DNA from 3 places in the Methylobacterium phyllosphaerae genome. Region 3 is predicted to be linked to each of the others. Evidence: predicted binding sites of a transcription regulator. Region 3 holds the regulator's gene; each other region holds the start of a gene.
The links. Region 3 encodes HrcA, which represses chaperone genes, less so after heat shock. Its sites were predicted from a motif close to GTTAGCACTCNCNNNNNGNGAGTGCTAAC; they were not measured.
Positions count from the first base shown of each region.

Region 1: a site for HrcA is predicted at 4,880-4,908, ahead of groES (co-chaperone GroES). Genes of this name have one in related genera too.
Region 2: a site for HrcA is predicted at 2,784-2,812, ahead of MCBMB27_RS17375 (co-chaperone GroES). Genes of this name have one in related genera too.

Region 1 covers NZ_CP015367.1:44,336-52,069, reverse strand. Annotated here, with positions in the region: gene MCBMB27_RS00240 (ligase-associated DNA damage response DEXH box helicase) at 1-1,240, shown strand, start outside; gene pdeM (ligase-associated DNA damage response endonuclease PdeM) at 1,282-1,995, shown strand; gene MCBMB27_RS00230 (methyl-accepting chemotaxis protein) at 2,112-3,572, opposite strand; gene MCBMB27_RS00225 (CorA family divalent cation transporter) at 3,779-4,765, opposite strand; gene groES (co-chaperone GroES) at 4,979-5,269, shown strand; gene groL (chaperonin GroEL) at 5,344-6,984, shown strand; gene MCBMB27_RS00210 (hypothetical protein) at 7,091-7,420, opposite strand.
Region 2 covers NZ_CP015367.1:3,802,865-3,810,598, reverse strand. Annotated here, with positions in the region: gene MCBMB27_RS17385 (transglutaminase-like domain-containing protein) at 1-356, opposite strand, end outside; gene groL (chaperonin GroEL) at 652-2,295, opposite strand; gene MCBMB27_RS17375 (co-chaperone GroES) at 2,394-2,681, opposite strand; gene rsgA (ribosome small subunit-dependent GTPase A) at 3,032-4,066, shown strand; gene MCBMB27_RS17365 (NAD(P)H-binding protein) at 4,315-5,286, shown strand; gene MCBMB27_RS30065 (hypothetical protein) at 5,667-6,224, shown strand; gene MCBMB27_RS17355 (type 2 periplasmic-binding domain-containing protein) at 6,221-6,493, shown strand; gene MCBMB27_RS17350 (L-dopachrome tautomerase-related protein) at 6,532-7,689, shown strand.
Region 3 covers NZ_CP015367.1:2,549,804-2,557,537, reverse strand. Annotated here, with positions in the region: gene MCBMB27_RS28810 (methyl-accepting chemotaxis protein) at 1-1,787, shown strand, start outside; gene hrcA (heat-inducible transcriptional repressor HrcA) at 1,801-2,856, opposite strand; gene rph (ribonuclease PH) at 3,024-3,737, shown strand; gene rdgB (RdgB/HAM1 family non-canonical purine NTP pyrophosphatase) at 3,734-4,363, shown strand; gene hemW (radical SAM family heme chaperone HemW) at 4,402-5,577, shown strand; gene MCBMB27_RS11430 (penicillin-binding protein activator) at 5,578-6,843, opposite strand; gene rsmI (16S rRNA (cytidine(1402)-2'-O)-methyltransferase) at 6,978-7,734, shown strand, end outside.

The DNA of each region.
Region 1 (7,734 bases), 2.5 Mb from region 3:
CGAGATCGTCTCGGCGGTGCCTTATGCCGGGCTCACCTGGGAAGCTTTCGAGCAGGTGGTCGATTACGTCGCCACCGGGGGCTACGCGCTGCGCGCCTACGAACGCTTCGCCAAGATCCTGCGCGGCCCGGACGGGCTCTGGCGCGTGCGCGACGCCCGCACCGCGCAGGCCTATCGGATGAATGTCGGCACCATCGTGGAGGCGGCGCGGGTCAGGGTTCGTCTGGGCCGGACGCTGCGCGGCAAGCCCGGCACGGTCCTGCCGAAATCCGGCCGGGTGCTCGGCGAGATCGAGGATGAGTTCGCCGAGACGCTGACCGTCGGCGACACCTTCCTGTTCGCGGGCGAGACCCTCCGCTTCGAGGGCCTCGCCGAGGACGAGTGCCTCGTGACCCGCGCCCCGCCCGGCACCGACCCGGCGATCCCGTCCTACGCGGGCGCGAAATTCCCGCTCTCGACCTTCCTCGCCGCCCGGGTCCGGGCACTCATCGCCGACCCGTTCGCGTGGGATCGCCTGCCCAAGCAGATCGGCGAGTATCTGGTCCAGCAGCGCCGCCGCTCGGTCCTGCCGGGTGAGCGCGATCTGCTCGTAGAGACGTTCCCGCGGGGCAAGCGCTACTATCTGACCGCCTTCCCATTCGAGGGCCGCCTCGCGCACCAGACGCTCGGCATGCTGCTCACCCGCCGGCTGGAGCGCGACGGCCTGCGGCCGCTGGGCTTCGCGGCCAACGATTACGGCATCGCGATCTGGACGACCCGCGACGTTTCCGAACGCGCCGCCCGCGATCCCGACTTCATCGGCGACCTCTTCGCGGTCGACATGCTCGGCGACGATCTGGAGGCGTGGCTCGACGAATCGGCCATGATGAAGCGCACCTTCCGGCAATGCGCCGTCATCGCCGGCCTGATCGAGCGTCATCATCCGGGGCAGAAGAAATCCGGCCGGCAGGTCACGATCTCGACCGATCTGATCTACGACGTGCTGCGCAAGCACCAGCCCGACCACCTCCTGCTGCGGGCTGCGCGGCAGGATGCGGCAACCGGACTCCTCGACGTGAGGCGCCTCGGCATGATGCTAGAGCGCATCCAGGGGCGAATCATCCACAGGTCTCTCGACCGGGTCTCGCCGCTCTCCGTATCCGTGATGCTCGAGATCGGGCGCGAGCGGGTCTACGGCGAGGGCGCCGACGAGATCCTGGCCGAGGCCGAGGCGGAGCTTCTCCAAGAGGCTCTGTCCTGACCGTCGATCCGCCCTCCCCCGACGACACCGAGGATGCGATCTTGGCGGCCGGCCTGAGACTCGAGAAGACCCACAAGCACCCCACCCTGATGCTCGCGGGCGAGACCCTGGTGCTCGATCTCTGCGGCGGCCTCTGGCTGCCGGAGCACCGGACGCTGATCGTGTCCGACCTCCACCTGGAGAAGGGCTCGTCCTACGCGGCCCGATCCGGCCAATTTTTGCCGCCCTACGACACCCGCGAGACGCTGGCCTGCCTCCACGAGGCGGTGGCGCGTCACGAGCCCGCCCGCGTGGTCGCACTGGGCGATTCTTTCCACGACGCCCGCGGCCCCGAGCGCATGGAGCCGGGCGACCGCGCCTTGGTGGCGGCGCTGCAGGAGGGCCGGGACTGGGTCTGGATCGCCGGCAACCACGATGCGGCCGTGAACGAAGGCGTCGGCGGGCGCTACGCCGACGCGCTGACCCTCGGCGGCCTCGTCCTGCGCCACGAGCCGAGCCCGGAGCCCGTTCCCGGCGAGATCGCCGGCCATCTCCATCCCTGCGGGAAGGTGGCGATGCGGGGGCGGGCCGTCCGCCGCCGCTGCTTCGTCACGGATGGCACGCGGCTGCTAATGCCGGCCTTCGGCGCCTATGCGGGCGGGCTGAACGTGCGCGACAAGGCCATCGAGGGCTTGTTCCCGAAGGGATTCACCGCTCACCTCCTCGGCGACGGTCGGGTCTTCGCCATCGGCCGGGCGCAGCTCGCCCGGGACTGAGCGCGCCCGTCATCCCGCGCAAATTCGCGCGTCGTTTCGATGCGCCGCGCCGACGGGATCGCCTCGCTCTGTTCGCCAGGACGGCGCCGCGGCGAGGCGCCCGGTCTGATCCGGCCTCAGGCCGTCTTCATGAACCGGGTCACGCTGTCCGACAGGCTTGCCGAGTGGCCCGCGAGGCTCTCGGCGACATCCTGGACGGCCCGGGCGAGCTGACCGGTAGCATTGGCGGCCTCGGAAACACCGCCGATATTGCCCGCCATCTCGTGGGTGGAGACCGCCTGCTCCTCGACGGCGCTCGCCATCGCCAGGGTCAGCTTGGACAACTCGCCCACCGCCGCGGTGATCATCTCGATCGCTCCCACCGCCTCGCCGGTGGCGCTCTGGATCGCTGAGACCTGCTGTGTGATCTCGCCGGTCGCCTTGGCGGTCTGCTCTGCGAGCGCCTTGACCTCGGAGGCCACCACCGCGAAGCCGCGGCCGGCGGCCCCCGCCCGCGCCGCCTCGATGGTCGCATTTAGCGCCAGGAGATTGGTCTGGTCGGCGATCGACTTGATCATGCTGACCACCGCGTCGACCTTGCGGGCATTCTCGGCGAGCTGGCGCATGGTCGCGTCCGTGGTCCCGGCCTGCGCGGCGATCTGCTGCGCGCGCTCCGAGACGCGCCCGACCTGACCGGAAATCTCCTGGATCGCGCCGTTCATCTGCTCGGAATTCGCCGCGACCGACGAGGCCTTGTGCCGTGCGGATTCGGCGGACTGCATCAGCCCTTCGGCCGAGTTCTGCATCTCCTGGATGGCCGAGCCCACCGCCTCGACCACCCGCTTGACGTCGGTCTCCATGTTCACCTGCGCGGTGACCACGGCCCATGTCAGCATCGGCCCGAGATACTGACCCTTCTCGTCGTTCACGGCCGTGACGCGCAGGTTCAGGGTCTCGGGTCCGACCTTGATCTTGGTGGAGTGCGGCAGCCGGCTCGCATCCGCCAGCATGGTGCGCTGGTGGCTCGGATTCTTGTGGAAGATGTCGAACGACCGGCCGAGCATGTCGTCGACTTTCACCGGCAGATGATGGTCGATCGTCCCGAGGGTCCGGCGCGAGGTGGCGTTCATATAGTCGATCTTGAAGTCGTTCTTGAGGTCGGCCGTCATGACGGCCACCGGAACGTTGTCGATCATGGTCAGGAGCCGGTTGATCTCCTTCTTCTTGGCGGAGATGTCCGAGGCGAACTTGACCACCTTCACGGGCCGGCCACGGGCGTCGAGGACGGGATTGTATGTCGCCTCCAGCCAGACCGAGTTGCCGTCCTTGTCCAGGCGGAGGAACTCGCCGGTGACGTACTGGCCGACCTTCAGCTTGTCCCAGAATTCCGTATACTCCGCGGTCTCGGCATAAGCCCTATCCACGAAGAGACGGTGGTGCCGGTTCTGAATATCCGGCAGATCATACTTCATCAGCTTCAAGAAATTCTTGTTCGCATGGACGACGTTTCCGTCCATCGAAAACTCGATGATCGCGAGCGAACGATCCAGGGCATCAATCTTGGCCTGGGCTTCGTTGAAAGTCGTACGGTTGAACACTTCGACACTCGCATTCCTCGCCCGCGGGTATCGCATCGCAGCGTTAATGAACTCTTTCTTGCTGCGTTATGCTGGTCTCCGTTTGGCGGCAGGCAATCGAAGACTTTTGATCGCGATGACGGAGTGCCTTCGAGGTCGGGGTAGACGATTTCCGCGCTATTAAAACTTGGCGATACGCTTTTTGTGCTGTTAATACGGTCTGAATATTAGAACCAACCGCGCATTCGAAAGTATACTATAGGCGCTATGGCGCTGAAAAGGATCAGGCCGAGCGCGTAGGGATAGCCGAGAGTCCAGTCCAGCTCCGGCATGTGCTTGAAGTTCATGCCGTAGATCGACGCGATCAAGGTTGGCGGGACGCCGACCACCGAGACGACGGTGAGCACCCGGAAGACGTTGTTCTGTTCGATGGTGATGAGGCCGAGGGCCGCGTCGAGCAGGAACTGCACGTTCTCAGCGAGGCGCGTCTCGAACTCGTCGAGGGATTCGATATCCCGCTTGATCGTCTCGAAGCGCGCGTCCTCCGGCAGGCCGATGCCGTCGCAGGCTGCGGCGACGAACGGCACGATCCGTTCGAGCCCGAGCAGGCTGGCGCGGATCTTCCCCAGCACCTTTCCGCGGTTGCTGATGCCCCGCAGGATCCGGCGCAGGGCGAGGTCGCGGCGCCGGGGCGGCGGGCTCTCCAGCCGCCGCCGCTCGGCACCCCGGACGTCGAAGTCGAAGATCCGGGTCGAGAGCGTGTCGAGTTCCGATCCCATGTCCTCCAGGGCGTCCGCGAGGCTGTCGACCAGCTCCTCCAGGACGACGAGGAAGATCTCGCTCGGGGTCGTGCTGCCATCGCCCTCCGCGATGCGCTTCGCGGAGGAGTCGAAGGCGCGCAGGTCGTGAAAGCGGATCGTGACGAAGTGGTCCTTGGTCAGCAGGAAGCCCAGCGGCTTCACCTGCGACGCGCTCTGCTCGAAGGTGATCATCGGCGTCGAGAGCGACAGGCCGCCCTTCACCCGGCGCAGGCGACTCGACGTCTCGACCTCCGACAGCGCCGCCCGGGACGGCACGCGCAGACCGGTCGCGGCCTCGACCGCTTTGGCTTCCTCCGGGCTCGGGTCGTTCAGGTCGAGCCATACCGTATGGCGCGCGATCGGGCTGCCGGGTTGCAACGCCACCGGGCCTTCGGGTCCGTGCAGGCTCAACATGACGGCGCATTATCCATGGGGCGAGAAGGAAGGCCGCCGGCGCGTCATCGCACCGTCGCGCGGGGGTGCGACAGCCTTGACTCGGAACCGCAGCGAGCCTATCTCGCCGCCGTCTTTGGCACTCGCCGAGACAGAGTGCTAACAGTCGAGTTCGCGAGCGGTCCCGCCGGCCGCATCAACGCCAACTCCAGACCTGAAGCAAGAGGGCAGCTCATGAAGTTCCGTCCGCTGCACGACCGCGTGGTCGTCCGTCGCATCGAGAGCGAGGAGAAGACCAAGGGCGGCATCATCATCCCGGACACCGCCAAGGAGAAGCCGCAGGAAGGCGAGATCGTCGCCGTCGGTCCCGGCGCCCGCGACGAGCAGGGCCGCGTCAACCCGCTCGACGTCAAGGCCGGCGACCGCGTCCTGTTCGGCAAGTGGTCCGGCACCGAGGTCAAGATCGACGGTCAGGACCTCCTGATCATGAAGGAATCCGACATCATGGGCGTCGTCGCCGTCTGATCGGATCACCCCTCACCGCCCTTTGAGACTTTCCACAGTCTTGGGGCGCAAACCAACCAGATAAGAGGCACACAATGGCAGCGAAAGACGTTCGTTTCTCCGCCGACGCCCGCGATAAGATGCTGCGCGGCGTCGACATCCTCGCAGACGCGGTGAAGGTGACGCTCGGCCCGAAGGGCCGCAACGTCGTGATCGAGAAGAGCTTCGGCGCCCCGCGCATCACCAAGGACGGCGTCACCGTCGCCAAGGAGATCGAGCTCGCCGACCGCTTCGAGAACATGGGCGCCCAGATGGTGCGCGAAGTGGCCTCGAAGACCAACGACATCGCGGGTGACGGCACCACCACCGCGACCGTGCTGGCCCAGGCCATCGTCCGGGAGGGCGCCAAGTACGTCGCCGCCGGCATCAACCCGATGGACCTGAAGCGCGGCATCGACCTCGCCACCCAGGCTGCGGTGAAGGACATCATCGCCCGCGCCAAGAAGGTCTCGACCTCCGACGAGGTCGCCCAGGTCGGCACGATCTCCGCCAACGGCGACAAGGAGATCGGCGAGATGATCGCCCACGCCATGCAGAAGGTGGGCAACGAGGGCGTCATCACCGTCGAGGAGGCCAAGACCGCCGAGACCGAGCTCGACGTCGTCGAAGGCATGCAGTTCGACCGCGGCTACCTGTCCCCGTACTTCATCACGAATGCGGAGAAGATGGTCGCCGAGCTCGAGGATCCCTACATCCTCATCCACGAGAAGAAGCTCTCCTCGCTCCAGGCCATGCTGCCGGTGCTCGAGGCTGTGGTCCAGACCGGCAAGCCGCTCCTGATCATCGCCGAGGACATCGAGGGCGAGGCGCTCGCCACCCTGGTGGTGAACAAGCTGCGCGGCGGCCTGAAGGTCGCGGCCGTGAAGGCGCCGGGCTTCGGTGACCGCCGCAAGGCGATGCTCGAGGACATCGCGATCCTGACCAAGGGCCAGATGATCGCCGAGGACCTCGGCATCAAGCTCGAGAACGTGACGCTCCCGATGCTCGGCCGCGCCAAGCGCGTGCGGATCGAGAAGGAGAACACCACGATCATCGACGGCGTCGGCGAGAAGGCCGACATCGAGGGCCGGATCAGCCAGATCAAGGCGCAGATCGAGGAGACCACCTCGGACTACGACCGCGAGAAGCTCCAGGAGCGTCTGGCCAAGCTTGCGGGCGGCGTCGCGGTGATCCGCGTCGGCGGCGCGACCGAGGTCGAGGTCAAGGAGAAGAAGGACCGCGTCGACGACGCCCTCAACGCCACCCGCGCGGCGGTCGAGGAAGGCATCGTCCCCGGCGGCGGCACCGCGCTCCTGCGCGCTAAGAAGGCGGTCGCTGCCCTGAAGTCCGACATTCCGGACGTCCAGGCCGGCATCAAGATCGTGCTGAAGGCCCTTGAGGCCCCGATCCGTCAGATCGCCCAGAACGCGGGCGTCGAGGGCTCGATCGTGGTCGGCAAGATCACCGACAAGGCGGACTCCGAGACCTACGGCTTCAACGCCCAGACCGAAGAGTACGTCGACATGATCCAGGCCGGCATCGTCGACCCGGCCAAGGTGGTGCGTACCGCCCTGCAGGACGCGGCCTCGGTCGCCGGCCTGCTGGTGACCACTGAGGCGATGGTCGCTGACGCTCCGAAGAAGGACAGCCCTGCTCCGGCGATGCCGGGCGGCGGCATGGGCGGCATGGACTTCTAAGTCCACGCCACCGCGCATGACGGAGGAAGGGGGTCGCCGAGAGGCGGCCCCTTTTCTTTTGGCGCTGCCGTGGCTGCTCGGCGCGCGCGGCGGAGTCCGGTCGGGCTCAGCGGCCTTGACGCGACGCCGGGGCCTGAAGGCGGGCTCGCACGGTGGCAATCAAGGATTGCCGGACACGCTCGGTCGCCTGGAAAGGGATGTCGAAGTTCAGGCTGTGGTAGATCAGGTCGCGGATACCGTCGTGATCGGGGTCTCCGCCGCCGCCCTCGATGACGTCGAGGATCCAGGCATGGATCGCCGCGTGATCCGACGGATCGGGATCCGCGGCGAGGACCAGATGGCCGCCGTGCATCCAATCATCGCGCAGGGCTGCGGATTCTTCGGCGGCTGTTGGCATGACCTGACCTTGCGACTCTGATTGGCGCGGCCGCGACAACAGAGTATCCGCGCGCCGCGATGGAGTTCTTCCACATCAACGGCGGAGCCTCGACGTCGGCGGCGCCGCCGCGTCACCGGTGCGACCGCGCCTCACCCTGCCGCGACGGCGCACAGCGGTCGAGGGGAGGTCGACGTCTCGGGCTCAGTCCGCGCGTCCGCGGTCGCGCGCGCCGACCATGACGCGTCCAGCGAGCCGGCGCCCGAAGCCCCGTCTCGCGGCGTTTCGAGTGGCGGGCGACAAACGAAAAACGGGACGGCTCACGCCGTCCCGTTCAAAGGCTTACCTATCGGCCAAGGAAGATCGAAGCCAGT
Region 2 (7,734 bases), 1.3 Mb from region 3:
ATGGCGGAGAGGCGATCCGTCTCGCAGTACCGGCTGCCGAGGAGAAACAGCACGCTGTCCGAAGGCAGCTTCTCGACCGGGATCTCCGGAGCGTCGAGTTCCTGCAGATCCCCGCTGCCGTGGTCCCGCACGACCGTGTCGGTCTTCAGCATGAAGCGCCCCGCCGGAGCGACCATACGGGAGCACCAATTCCCGAAGCTGTCGCGATAGCCCTCCAGGGGAACTGCCGGGCTCGTGATCAGGTAATCGGGCCGTTCGAGGTCAGGGAAGCGCGATGCGTGGACGTTGAGCGTCGCGATGACGGGCGTGGGCTGCGGAAACTCGTAAGTCATCTCGCAGCCGACAAGAATGCGCATGTGCTCTCTCCTCGATGGCAACCGCGAGATCGGCGCGGGTCATGCCGACAGGACGAATTTCGCAGGGCCCTCGTCGGCGCGATCGCCCTGCGAGCCAACGCATCCGTCACGAGGATGAGGCGCCCGGAGCGAACGGCACAAGCTTGCCGGTTTCAGCCCGGCGGGGGCGGCAGCGGTCGATAGCGACAGAAGGTCGGTCCAGCCCGTCGATCCACCCCCTCGTGTTGCGCCGAAGCGCCCTCCGGCGATCCGCCTGTCGGCGTGCCGGAGGGCGCTTCGGACCTGTTTCGGCCGGTTAGAAATCCATGCCGCCCATGCCGCCCATGCCGCCGCCGGCGGGCATGGCCGGAGCCTCCTTGCGCGGCGCCTCGGAGATCATCGCCTCGGTGGTCACCAGCAGGCCGGCGACCGAGGCCGCGCCCTGAATGGCCGCGCGCACCACCTTGGCCGGGTCGACGATGCCGGCCTTGAGCATGTCGACATACTCTTCGGTCTGGGCGTTGAAGCCGTAGGTCTCCGAGCTGTTGGCCAGGATCTTACCGACCACGATCGAGCCCTCGACGCCCGAGTTCTGGGCGATCTGACGGATCGGGGCCTCGAGAGCCTTGAGGACGATCTTGATGCCGGCCTGGACGTCGGGGTTGTCGTTCGCGAGCCCCTGGACGGCGGCCTTGGCGCGCAGGAGCGCGGTGCCGCCGCCGGGGACGATGCCTTCCTCGACCGCCGCGCGGGTGGCGTGCAGCGCGTCGTCGACGCGGTCCTTCTTCTCCTTGACCTCGACCTCGGTCGAACCGCCGACGCGGATCACCGCGACGCCGCCCGCGAGCTTGGCCAGGCGCTCCTGCAGCTTCTCGCGGTCGTAGTCCGAGGTGGTCTCCTCGATCTGCGCCTTGATCTGGCTGATCCGGCCCTCGATGTCGGTCTTCTCGCCGGCGCCGTCGATGATCGTGGTGTTCTCCTTCTCGATCCGCACGCGCTTGGCGCGGCCGAGCATCGGGAGCGTCACGTTCTCGAGCTTGATGCCGAGGTCCTCGGCGATCATCTGGCCCTTGGTCAGGATCGCGATGTCCTCGAGCATTGCCTTGCGGCGGTCACCGAAGCCCGGCGCCTTCACGGCCGCGACCTTCAGGCCGCCGCGCAGCTTGTTCACCACCAGGGTGGCGAGCGCCTCGCCCTCGATGTCCTCGGCGATGATCAGGAGCGGCTTGCCGGTCTGGACCACGGCCTCGAGCACCGGCAGCATCGCCTGGAGCGAGGAGAGCTTCTTCTCGTGGATGAGGATGTAGGGATCCTCGAGCTCGGCGACCATCTTCTCCGCATTCGTGATGAAGTACGGGGACAGGTAGCCGCGGTCGAACTGCATGCCCTCGACGACATCGAGCTCGGTCTCGGCGGTCTTGGCCTCCTCGACGGTGATGACGCCCTCGTTGCCCACCTTCTGCATGGCGTGGGCGATCATCTCGCCGATCTCCTTGTCGCCGTTGGCGGAGATCGTGCCGACCTGGGCGATCTCCTCGGACGAGGCGACCTTGCGGGAGCGCGCGCCGATATCCTTCACGACCGCGGCCACGGCCAGATCGATGCCGCGCTTCAGGTCCATCGGGTTCATGCCGGCGGCGACGTACTTCACGCCCTCCCGGACGATGGAGGCCGCGAGAACGGTCGCGGTCGTCGTGCCGTCACCGGCGGTGTCGCTCGACTTCGAGGCCACTTCGCGCACCATCTGGGCGCCCATGTTCTCGAACTTGTCGACGAGCTCGATCTCCTTGGCGACGGTGACGCCGTCCTTGGTGATGCGCGGGGCGCCGAAGCTCTTCTCGATCACGACGTTGCGGCCCTTCGGGCCCAGCGTCACCTTCACCGCACTGGCGAGCAGTTCGACACCGCGCAGCATCTTCTCGCGGGCATCGACCGAAAAGCGAACGTCTTTGGCGGACATGGTGGAGCACTCGTCATCTGTCGTTTGGCCCTGAGGCGCGCCACAGCGGGCGCCTCGAAGGGCAGATCGTCGTGAGGCTCTGAGCGGCCTGATCCGCGCTAGGCGACGATGCCCAGGATGTCGGATTCCTTCATGATCAGGAGGTCCTGACCGTCGATCTTGACCTCGGTGCCGGACCACTTGCCGAACAGGACGCGGTCGCCGGCCTTCACCTCGAGCGGGTTGATCTTGCCCGCCTCGTCGCGCACGCCCGGTCCAGCGGCGACGACCTCGCCCTCCTGCGGCTTCTCCTTGACCGTATCGGGAATGATGATGCCGCCCTTGGTCTTCTCCTCGCCTTCGATGCGACGGAGGACCACGCGGTCGTGCAGCGGACGGAATTTCATCGTGGTATCCTGATCGTTCCCAAGCGAGATCCAACCGACATGATTGGCGCTGTCGCGGGAAAGGCTACGGCGAGACTGTCATCGCCGCCCGATCGACGCATTGTTAGCACTCACCGAGTGGAAGTGCTAATCTTATGAATGGGCCGGGGACCGGCTCATCCGGGCATTGGGGCGCGCGCCTTCGCGGCCGCTCCCGATTGACCCGCGCGGCGACACGACCGTCCGCCTCCCGTGGGTATGGCCAAGGGAGACGGCGCAGGGAGACGGCGCAAGGCGACGGTCCTTGCACTCGGCCGGGCATCGACGTGCGCCTGGCGGCGGAGGGCTGGCCAGGCGCAGGATGCCATGTCATGGGCAGGGCGGTGATCGATCATCCCCCTTCCTTCCAGCCCCTGTCGCTTGCAAGCTTGGGCTGGTCCGACTTCTTCGAAGTCCAGCGTGAACCCCACGAGGCCGATCTCGCCCCGATGCGGATCGCGACGCTTCACCGGTCTCGCTTGACCGCCCTGTCGGAGGCCGGATCCGTTGAACTGACGCTCGCGATCCACGCCAGCACGAGCGACTTCACCGTGGGCGATTGGGTTCTCGTCGATCCGCGAACCCAGACCGTGCATCGCCGTCTCAGCCGCAGGACGGTCATGGAGCGCCGCACCGAAGGCAGCCGGACCCTTCAGGCCGCTGCGGCCAATGTCGACACGCTGTTCATCGTCACCTCCTGCAACGCGGATTTCAATCCGGCGCGACTGGAGCGCTATCTGGCTCTGGCCAATCAAGGCGGCACAATTCCGGTGATCCTGCTCACCAAGGCCGACACGACAGCCGATCTGGGAACCTACCAGCGCCAAGCGTCCGAGTTGCAGCGCGGGCTCGACGTCGTAACCCTCAACCCCCGTCTCTCCGCGGCTGCAGACGCCCTCGCTCCGTGGTGTGGGCTGGGGCAGACCGTGGCGCTGGTCGGCTCCTCCGGCGTCGGCAAATCGACGCTGGTGAACACGCTGGTCGGTCCCGGTCAGGCCCAGGCCCAGCTGACCGGCGGCATTCGCGAGCACGATGCCAAGGGACGCCATACGACCACGTCGCGTTCGCTGCATGCCATCGCCGACGGCGGCTGGGTCATCGACACGCCGGGGATGCGCACGCTGCACGTCAGCGGCGCCGCGGAAGGGATCGAAACGCTGTTCGCCGAGATCATCGAACGCGCGCCCCTGTGCCGATACCGCGACTGCACCCACACAAGCGAACCCGGGTGCGCCGTGCAGGCTGCCGTCGCGGACGGCAGCCTCGCACCTGAGCGGCTGATCCGTTGGCGCAAGCTGTTCGATGAGAACCGGACCAATACACCGACACCGGCTGGTCCACGCAGCCACCGACGTCCTCGCAGGTAGGCTGCGGCCCTGACTGTCCCGCTGCCGCGAGAGCGGGCGCCGGCGGCGCGCTCCGTGCTATGACGCCGGCATGACGCGCTGACCCTTCGCCCACACCCGTGGCAATCCAGGCTGCGAAGGCGGCCTCCTGTTCGGGTGGATCGATACGGTCTCGTCACAACGACCGGACATGCCGGAACCCTGAGTGGCTGGATAAGGTGAGCGTGACCGGAGACCAATCGGACGCGTTGCGCCCGCGACGCGTCGCCGTGCTCGGTGGCACCGGGACGATCGGGCGCGCGACGGTGCGCGCGCTGGTGTCACGGGGCCATGACGTGGTCTGCTTCGTCAGGCGTCGCGCCGACATCGACGACCCGTCAGGGCCGCCCGCGTGCTCCCGACTGCCTCCGGGCGCGACCGCAAGGGTGGTGGATGTGACCGATCCATCGTCCCTCGCCGAGGCGGGTTTCCGCGGCGAGCCGTTCGACGTCCTGGTCTCGTGTCTCGCCTCGCGCACGGGCTTGCCCGACGACGCCTGGGCGATCGATTATCGCGCGCATGTGAGTGCTTTGCACGCCGGGAAGGCGGCCGGCGTGACCCACGTCATCCTTCTCTCGGCGATCTGCGTCCAGAAGCCGGTCCTGGCGTTCCAGCACGCCAAGCGCGCGTTCGAGGGCGTTCTGGCCGCGTCGGGCCTCGATTACACGATCGTACGACCAACGGCCTTCTTCAAATCGCTCTCGGGGCAAATCGATCGTTTGAAACGCGGGAAGTCGTTCCTGATTTTCGGCGACGGTACGCTGACGGCCTGCAAGCCGATCAGCGACGACGACTTGGGCACCTACATTGCCGAGTGCCTCGACGACCCGGACCGGCGCAATCGCGTGCTGCCGATCGGCGGCCCGGGCGAAGCTGTGACCCCGAAGGCGCAGGGCGAGCAGCTCTTCGCCTTGCTCGGGCGCGAAGCGCGATTCACGCATGTGCCCGTGGCCCTTCTGGACGTCATCATAGTCACTCTGGCCATGCTCGGACGGCTGGTTCCGACGTTGGCAGCCAAGGCCGAACTCGCGCGCATCGGGCGCTACTACGCGACGGAATCTATGCTCGTTCTGGATCCGTTGACGGGGCAATATGATGCGCGCGCCACACCGTCGACCGGCTCTGAAACTCTCTTCGACTATTATGCGCGCGTGATCCGAGGCGAGGCCGTTGCCGAGCGCGGCGACCACGCCGTGTTCTGACGGCGCGCCGTCTGGACGCCCGCAAGCGGGCCGCAGGGCCGCCCAAGCGGGGCGGAAGCCGACGCGCCGACCGGCGTCAGCTTCTCCGCTTCACTCACGTCGAGGCAGCCTGACCATCGTCGGCCGGAACCGGCGGGCGCCGGTGATCGTCTGAGAGCCTTGGTCGGGTGGATTGCGGCCGGCCTGCTCCCGAGCCGGGGGTGGAGCGAACAGGCACGACCGGCGCGTCCTCGCGCGCCTGACCACAGGTCTCCCGGGGCTGCTGCTGCAACGGGGCGTGGGCGGTCGCGGACCACGTTGCCGACCGGTCTTGGGGCGGATCTGCCAGCCATCGCCTGCCGGGGTGACCGGGCGAATGTGTCTCAGATCGACAGCCCGGCTTGGAGAACGATGTTGGGTCCAGGACCGAACCGACGTGTGAGACGAGGATGTCGTTCATGAGGGTTGCACTCTTCGCCGTCGCGGCCTGCCTGGCCTCCCCCCTCGGCGCCGCCGAGGATGCGGGACAGACGGTCGCCAGCGAGGGCGACTGGGTGCTCAGGAAGCCCGGTCACCCGTCGAGCGGGGACGCTGACTGCATCCTGGCGCCGAAGACCCGATCGCGCATCCAGATCGTCGGCGACCGGCTCGAGGTGACGGGTCTGCCGAAGAATTTCATCTTCAACTATCAGTATCGGATCGACGACGGGCCGGTGTCGAACGCAATGTTTCCCACGGCGCAGATGCAGGAAATCGGGGTGATTTCGCTGAATGGCGATGTGCTCAAGAGCATCCTGAACGGCCGACGATTCAGCATCCGCCTGCTCGACAGATGGCACGAGGCCATCACGGAGGAGATCAGCCTCGCCGGCCTGCGCAGCCTGCGCGACCAGCGCGCGGACGCCTGCAAGTCGTCAGGGGCCGAGGGACAGCCGAGCCGAGCGCCCGGCTCCGGGTGAACGCCTCGGTCCCGTTCGGCACCCAGGTCATCCTGCCGGTCCGGCCGCGATCTCTCGCGGCACATCCGCGGATGCGCGTCGATCTCGCCGAGCACAAGGGCCTGTCCGGCGACGTGGTGCGCCTGATGGCGCTCGGCGGCGCCGGCCTCGCACGGTTCGGCCGGTCCTACGTCTCCGCGGATCTCGTTGCAGGGCGGCTCGCGCCGGTGCTGGAGCCGTTCAGTCCCGCCATTGCCGACCGGTGCCGAAGTCTTACCTGCTGCGCCTAACGACAGGCCTCGACGCGGCGTCGGGGGGAGAGGACATCATGAAGAGTCTCACCGCCACCCTGGCGGCGGCATTGTCCATCGCGCTTGCGAACGACGCGACGCGCGCGGCCGAGCCCTCCGCCGCGCCGGCGCCTGCCATCGAGCAGGTCGCACAATTCGACGGCGCCATGCCGACGGGCATCACTGTCGCGCCCAACGGGCGGATGTTCGTGAATTTCCCGCAATGGGGCGACAACGCGCCCTTCACCGTGGGGGAGGTGGTGAACGGGACGACGGTGCCCTATCCCGATCTCGCGACGAACCAGCCCGATCCGGCCGCCCCGGCCGCGCATTTCATCTCCGTGCAGAGCGTCGTCGCCGACGGCGCGAACCGGCTCTGGGTGCTGGATACGGCCGCGCCCGGCTTCCGCCCGCCGCAGCCGGGCGGTGCCAAGCTGGTGGCGATCGACCTCGCCACGAACACGATCGTCCGCACCATCGTCCTGCCCGACAGCGTCGTTTTGCCGACGACCTATCTCAACGACGTCCGCTTCGACCTGCGCCAGGGCGAGGCCGGCGTCGCCTACATCACCGACAGTTCCAACGCCGGCATCGGCGGGATCATCGTGGTGGACCTCGCCACCGGAAAGGCATTCCGCCGCCTCTCCGGCCATGCGAGCACCGCGCCGGAGCCCGACTTCACCCCCGTCGTCGATGGCGAGCCGCTGATGAACCGCCCCGCCAACGGGCCGGCGAAGCCGGTCCGCGTCGCCAGCGATGCCATCGCGCTCTCGGCGGACGGGTCGCTGCTCTATTACGGCCCGCTCTCCGGCCGGACGCTCTATGCCGTGCCGACCGCCGCCTTGCGCGATCCCCGGGTGAGCGAGGCTGATCTCGCCGGCCAGATCCGCGACATGGGCGCCAAGGGCGCCTCGGACGGGATCGCCGAAGACGATCGCGGCCGGGTCTTCGCCGGCGATTACGAGCACAACGCCATCCGCGTGCTCGACCAGGGCAAGTGGTCCACCGTGGTCACCGATCCGGCCATCAGCTGGCCCGATACGCTGTCGATCGGGCGCGACGGTTACCTGTACTTCACCGCCAACCAGTTGCACCGGCAAGCGGGCTTCCACGAGGGCCGCGACCTTCGCCGGAAGCCCTACGCGGTGCTGCGCATCCGGATCGACAGCGGGCCCGTCCTCCTGACCCGCCCCTGAGACCGCGTCGCGGCTGAGGCCTGCGCCCGATCGCGTGGACGTTCT
Region 3 (7,734 bases):
ACTGGCTGCGCGGCAAGCTCGATCTGACGCAGATGATGGCTCAGCAGATCACCGCTGGCGGCCGTGAGTCGGACACGGATCGGGTGCTCGACGCGCCCATCATCCGCGACTCGTTCTACGTCAGCTTCTTCGGGCGTCCGGACGGGTTCTACACCAAGATGCCCAAGGCCGAGATTCCGCCGGGTTACGATCCGCGTCAGCGTCCGTGGTACAAGGAGGCCGCCGCGACGGACGGCCCGATCCTGACCGAGCCGTACATCTCCGCCAGTCGCGGCACCTTCATCATCACGGCGGCGGCGCCGGTGAAGGATGCGGCGCACGGTCTCGGCGGCGTGGTCGGAAGCGATTTCGACGTCTCGGTTCTTGCCCGGATGATCACCGAGGTCGCGCCGGGTGACGGCGGTTATGCCTATCTGGTGTCGGGCGCGGGCACGATCCTGATCCACCCGCGGGCCGCGTTCATCGGCAAGCCCCTGTCGGAGCTGATCGACGGTCCGGTTCCCGGCATCGCCGCCGGTCGGGCGGTGGACACGCGCGAGGCGGGACGGTCCGTCCGCACGGTCTTCGCGCGCGTCCCAAACCTGCCGCCGGCGCTCGACTGGTACATCGCGCTTTCGGTCGACCACGCCACCGCGTTCGCACCCATCACGCATCTCGCGCAGAACTTGGCCATCGCAACCGCGATCACGCTGCTTCTGCTGGCCGTCACCGTCAGCCGGATGATGGCCGCGACTGTCGCACATCCCCTAGACCGACTTGTGGAAGTCCTTCAGCGCATGAGCCTCGGCGACCTCGATACCGAGATCGCCGAGGCCAGGCGCCGAGACGAGATCGGGATGGTCGGGCGGGCGGTCGAGGGTATCAAGGCCGTTGTGGCGCAGAAGGCACGTGAGCAGGAAGAGACTCGGCGCTCGGCCGAGGCGTCGGCCGCAGCGGAGCGCAAGCGGGCCATGGCGGCGCTCGCCGATGGTTTCGAAGAGGCCGTGGGCACGATCGTCGGTTCGGTGTCGTCGGCGGCGTCCGAGCTTCACGCCACCGCCCAAGCCCTGACAAACACCGCCACGCAGGCCGCGGCACGATCCAGCAGCGTCGCTGCGGCCGCCGACCAAGCCTCGACCAGCGTCCGCACCGTCGCGGTTGCGGCCGAAGAACTCGGCGCGAGCGTGCGCGAGATCGCCGGGCAGGTCGCAGGCTCGTCACGCCTCGCCCGGACGGCCGTGGACGAGGCCGACGAGACGGGACACCGCGTGCAGGCGCTGTCGGAGGCGGTATCCCGGATCAGCGACGCCGCCGGGTTGATCGCCTCGATCGCCGCGCAGACCAACCTGCTGGCCCTCAACGCCACCATCGAGGCCGCGCGGGCCGGCGAGGCCGGGCTCGGCTTCGCCGTGGTGGCGGCCGAAGTGAAGGATCTGGCTGCGCAGACCGCCCGCGCCACCGAGGAGATCAACGATCATATCGCGCGCGTCGAGGGCTCCACCGGCGAAGCCACCCGGGCACTCGACGGTATCGTCACGCGGATCCGGGACATCAACGCGGTCGCTGCGGCCGTCGCCGCCTCGATCGAGGAGCAGGGGGCGGCCACGCAGGAGATCGTCCGCAACGTGACCCAGGCGTCAGACGGGACCGCGGACGTGACGGTGAATATCGCCGGGGTGGCCGGAGCCGCCGCGCAAACGGGCGAGGCCGCGCGACAGGTCCTGGGCTCCGCATCGGATCTGTCGCAGCACTCCGCGCGCCTCGGTGTCGAGGTCGCACGATTCCTGGATTCGGTTCGGGCGGCCTGAGGCCCGACAGGACCTACCGGCCGCCGTCCAGAAGCTTCGACACCACCCGCGCCGTATAATCCACCATCGGCACGATGCGCGCGTAGTTGAGGCGGGTCGGACCGATGACTCCGACCACGCCGACGATCTTCTGCGATCCGTCGCGGAACGGCGCCGCGATCAGCGATGACCCCGAGAGGGAGAACAGCTTGTTCTCGGAGCCGATGAAGATACGCACGCCCTCGCCGCCCTCGGCACGGGCCAGCAGGTCGATGACGTCCTTCTGGGTCTCCAGGTCGTTGAACAGCAGGCGGATCCGCTCGAGATCCTCGACCGCGCGCAGGTCGTCGAGCAGGTTGGCCTGGCCGCGAACGATCAATTGGCGCGCTTCCGTCGGCCCCACCGGCGTTGCGAGCCCCGCATCGACGAGGCGTTCGGTGATCGCGTCGAGCTCGCGCTTCATGGCCTTGCGGCCGGCCTCGATCTCGGCGCGCAGCGACCCCAGGGTGCGGCCCTGCAGGCGCGCGTTGAGGAAATTCGTGGCCTCCTGAAGCGCACCCGCCGGAAGTCCGGGCGGCAGATCGACGATGCGGTTCTCGACGGAGCCGTCATCCGAGACGAGGATGACGAGGGCGCGGGCCGGATCGAGCCGCACGAACTCGATGTGCTTCAGATTGACGTTGGCCTTCGTGGTCAGCACCACGCCAGCCCCCCGCGAGACGCCCGACAGCATGGTCGAGGCCTCGGCCAAGGCGGAATCGAACGTGTGGCCCGAGGCTGCGGCCCGCATCTGTGCCTCGATGCGCGCCTGCTCGTCCTGGCTGACGTCGCCGAGTTCCAGCATCGCGTCGACGAAGAACCGCAGCCCGAGTTCGGTCGGGAGGCGTCCGGCCGAGGTATGCGGCGCGAAGATCAGGCCGGAATGCTCCAGATCCGCCATCACGTTCCGGATCGAGGCCGGCGACAGCGCCATCGGGAGGATCCGAGCGAGATTCCGGGAGCCCACCGGCTCGCCGGTCGTGAGATAGCTCTCGACGATCTGCCGGAAGATCTCGCGGGCGCGCTCATTGAGGGCGGCGAGGGCCTGCATGGATTGGCCGTTGGCAAAGTTGGGACTGGGGTGTGTCACGCGGTCATCCTGTGGTCCGATCATGCGCAACCGACCCGCGCGGATCAATCCGTATGGCGATGCTTGCCCGTGATGTCGCGGCGGCCTAAGAGCCCGGCCCTCGACACTCTCGACAGAAGGGGCCCGCGATGCGGCCTTCCAAGCGTGCCGCCGACGAGTTGCGGCCCGTGAGCCTGGAGCGCGCGGTTTCGCGCTACGCAGAAGGCTCGTGCCTCGTCAGCTTCGGAAATACCCGGGTGCTCTGCACCGCGTCGCTCGAAGAGCGTTCGCCCCAGTGGCTGCGCGGATCGGGCAAGGGCTGGGTCACGGCGGAGTACGCCATGCTCCCGCGTGCGACGCACGAACGCACCCGCCGCGAGGTTGGTTCCGGGAAGCCGTCGGGTCGAACGCAGGAAATCCAGCGGCTGATCGGCCGGTCCCTCCGGGCCGTCACGAACCTGCCGGCCATGGGCGAGCGTCAGGTGACGATCGATTGCGACGTCATCCAGGCCGATGGCGGCACCCGGACGGCCGCCATCACCGGCGCCTGGGTGGCGCTGCACGATTGCTTCGCCTGGATGCGGACGCGCTCGATCATCTCGGTCGATCCCCTGCGCGACCATGTCGCTGCCGTCTCGTGCGGCCTGTACAAGGGCATGCCGGTCCTCGATCTCGATTACGCCGAGGATTCCGCCGCCGAGACCGACGCCAATTTCGTGCTCACCGGGCGCGGCGGCATCGTGGAGGTGCAGGGCACCGCCGAGATGGAGCCCTTCACCCAGGAGCAGCTTCTCGAACTTCTCGGCCTCGCCCGCGCCGGCACCGAGCGGCTGGTCGCCCTGCAGAAGGAGGCCATCGCGTGAGCCGCCGCCTGACCGGGAAGGTGGTCATCGCCACGCACAATGCCGGCAAGCTCACCGAGATGCGCGAGCTGCTCGCGCCGTTCGGGGTCGAGGCGGTGTCGGCCGGCGAACTCGGACTGCCCGAGCCCGAGGAGACCGGCACGATGTTCGCCGAGAATGCCGCCATCAAGGCGAAGGCGGCGGCCGACGCCACCGGACTGCCCGCCTTCGCGGACGATTCCGGCCTGTGCGTCGACGCACTCGACGGAGCGCCGGGCATCTTCTCGGCCCGCTGGGCCGGCCCGAACAAGGATTTCGCCGCCGCGATGGCGCGGATCTTCGCCGAACTCGACGACCGTGGCGCGGCCGACCGCCGGGCCCATTTCGTTTCGGCCCTGGTCCTGGCTTGGCCGGACGGCCATACCGAGCTGTTCGAAGGGCGGGTGTTCGGCGACCTCGTGGCGGCGCGGGGCACCGCCGGCTTCGGTTACGACCCGATCTTTCGGCCGGACGGGCACGCGCGCACCTTCGGCGAGATGAGCGCCGAGGAGAAGCACGGCGTCGACTGGCAGAAGGGTCAGGGGCTCTCGCACCGGGCCCGGGCCTTCGTGGCGTTGAGCCGGGCCTGTCTGGCCTCCGGTTCCTGATTGCCAAACGGCGCGGTCGCGCTCACATCCCGGTCATCATGGTATCGACCGGCCCGGACCATCCGACCCGCGACGTGGGTTTCGGAATCTACCTGCACTGGCCCTTCTGCGCGGCGAAGTGCCCGTATTGCGACTTCAACAGCCACGTCCGCCACGCGGGCGTGGACGAGCCGCGCTTCCTCGCGGCATTCCGGGCCGAGATCGCCCACACGGCCGCCCGCACCCCGGGGCGGACCGTCACCAGCATCTTCCTCGGCGGCGGGACACCCTCGCTGATGCAGCCCGCGACCGTGGCGGGCCTGCTCGACGCCGTCGCGGAACACTGGCCGGTGGCTCAAGGCGCCGAGGTCACCCTCGAGGCCAATCCGTCGAGTGTCGAGGCCGGGCGCTTCCGGGGTTACCGCGCCGCCGGGGTCAACCGGGTTTCCCTCGGCATCCAGGCCCTCGACGACGCGTCGCTTCGGACCCTCGGGCGCCTGCACGACGCCGCACAGGCCCTGGAGGCGATCACGCTGGCGCAGTCGGCCTTCGAGCGGACCTCCTTCGACCTGATCTATGCCCGGCCCGGACAGACTCCGGCGCTGTGGCGGGCGGAGCTGAAAGCGGCGCTGGCGCGGGCCGCAGAGCATCTCTCGCTCTACCAGCTCACCATCGAGCCGGGGACGCCGTTCTACGGCCTCGCCGCCGCCGGCAAACTGGTGACGCCGGACGACGAGGTCGGACGCGCCCTCTACGACGTCACCCAGGAACTTTGTGCAGAGGCCGGCCTGCCGGCCTATGAAATCTCGAACCACGCCCGGCCCGGGGCGGAGTCGCGGCACAACCTGCTCTATTGGCGCTACGGCGAGTATGCCGGCATCGGTCCTGGCGCGCACGGGCGGCTCGTGACGGCGGGGGGACGGATCGGGACCGTCACCGAGCGGTCGCCGGAAGCCTGGCTGGCCCGGGTCGAGCGCGACGGACATGCCGTCGTCGAGACCGAAACGCTCACGGCCGCCGACCAGGCCGACGAGTTCCTGGTGATGGGGCTTCGCCTTCGCGAGGGCATCGATCCGGATCGCTACGCTGCCCTCAAGGGCCGGCCGCTGAACGGCAACCGCATCGGCATGCTGATCGGCGATGGCGTGCTGGAGCGGCTTCCCGGCGGCCGCATCGCCGCGACCGCCAAGGGGGCGCCGGTGCTCAATGCCCTGGTTGCCGAACTTGCGGCCTGATTAGATCCCGGGCTTTGCCAGCACCCGCGGCGCGGGGCTGACGGGTATCGCGGCATTGTTGCGGATCTCATAGACCGCCAGGGACCGCTCGCTCTGCCCGTCCGGCCGGAAGCGGAAGGTCCCGTCGATGCCGGCGAAGCCGGAGCCGTTCGTCAGGGTCGACTCCGCGAAGCGCTGCGAGCCGTAGCGTCGGGACAGGGCGGCCGCGAGCATCACCGCATCATAGGCCAGGGATGCGACGCGCGGCGGAACGGCGCCGAACCGGGCTTGGTAGCGGCCGCTGAAATTCGAGAACCCGGTGCGGTCCGGCGAGGCGAAGCGGCCGCCCTGCAGGGCGGGAAGGGCGAAGAGCGACGGCTCGTTCCAGAGGGCGGTGCCGATGGGGCGTATCCGGGCGGGCGAGAAACCCGCCTTGGTCAGCGCCGCGGCCACGCCCGGCAGCGCGTCGGCGGTTTCGGGGATGAACAGCGCATCGGCGGTGGCGCCCGGCCCTGCGATGACCCGGGTCAGCCGTTCCACCGCCGGACCCGGCACGCCGGCCGGGTAGCGTTCGACGGCGGCGACCCGCGCGCCCTTCCGGGCAACGGCCTCCCGGAACTCCGCCTCCACGGCATTGCCGTAGGCCGTCTCGGGGATCAGAGCCGCGAAGGAGCGTTTTCCGCCGGCGACGGAATCCTCGACCACGCGGTCCACCTCCGGCTGCGGCAGGAAGCTCAGGAGGTAGACGCCCCGGCTGGCCACGGTCACGTCGGTCGAGAAGCCGACCACCGGCTTGCCCGCCGCTCTGGCCGCGGCCGCCGCCGTTTGAACATTGCCGGCGAAGAGCGGACCGAGCACGATCTCGGCCCCCTGGCGCAGCGCCTCCTGCGTCGCGTCCCGGGCGCCGTCCGGGCTGCCTCGGTCATCTTCCACCAGAAGCGTCAGGTCGGGTTGCTGTGCCTCGTCGTAGGCGAGTTGTGCCGCGTTGCGCATGGCGGCACCCACCGTTGCCCCCTGGCCGGTCAGCGGCAGCACGAGGGCGACCTTGACGGCTCCGGAACCGATGCGCCCGGTGCCACCCGCCGCCGGCATCGGCGGCGCTGCGGGTGCGGGTGGCGGTGCCCCGGGAACGGCCGCCGGCGGCGTCAGCTCGGCCTGTGGCGCCGTCGCGCGCCGAGCGATGTCGGTGCCGAGGCAGCCGCCCAATGACAGCAGGACGGCGCACAGCGCAGCGGTCGGGGCGGTGACGCGCACGAGACGGTCCCGCATGCTCGTCGGGCGCGCCATCGCGCGGACTCCTCTCGGCAGGCACCGCAGCCTGACGATCGGAATCCGAATTGTAAACGCGGAGCGGCAGAGTTGCCCCCGGTCGGACGCCTTCACCGCGACGGGAGACGGCCGGTGTGGCAAGATCACCGATGATGACACGCAGATTCGATGCCCCGGGGCCCGCCGCCCCGACCCGAGCTCCGTCCCCGAAGCTCGCCCCCGATCGGCCGCGCAACACCACCTTCACCGCCTTCGGTCTGGCGAGCGAGACCGAACCCCTGTCGCCGGGCCTGCACATCGTGGCGACGCCCATCGGGAACCTGCGCGACATCACCATCCGGGCCCTGGCCACCCTGGCGGCCGCGGATGCGGTCCTGGCCGAGGACACCCGCGTCACCCGGAACCTGCTGGCGCATTACGGGATCACGACGCCGCTGCTCGCCTATCACGAGCATTCCAACGATGCCGTGCGGGAGCGGATAATCGCGCGGCTGCGCGCCGGCGAAGCCCTGGCTCTCGTCTCGGATGCCGGGACGCCGCTGGTCTCGGATCCCGGCTACAAATTGGTCCAGGCCGCGATCGAGGCGGGGATCGCCATCACGCCGGTTCCGGGCCCGTCGGCGGTGATGACGGCCTTGGTCGCGGCGGGTCTACCGACCGATCGTTTCTTCTTCGAGGGCTTCCTCCCGCAGAAGGCCGGCGCCCGGCGCAACCGCCTGGAGGCACTGGTCCAGGTTCCCGGCACGCTGGTCCTATTCGAATCGCCGCATCGCCTGCCCGATATGCTGGCCGATGCCGCTGCGGTGCTCGGCCCGGAGCGCCCGGCCGCCGTGACCCGGGAATTGACCAAGCTCTACGAAACCATCCGACGCGATACCTTGGGCAGCCTGAGCGAGCGCTTCGCCCAGG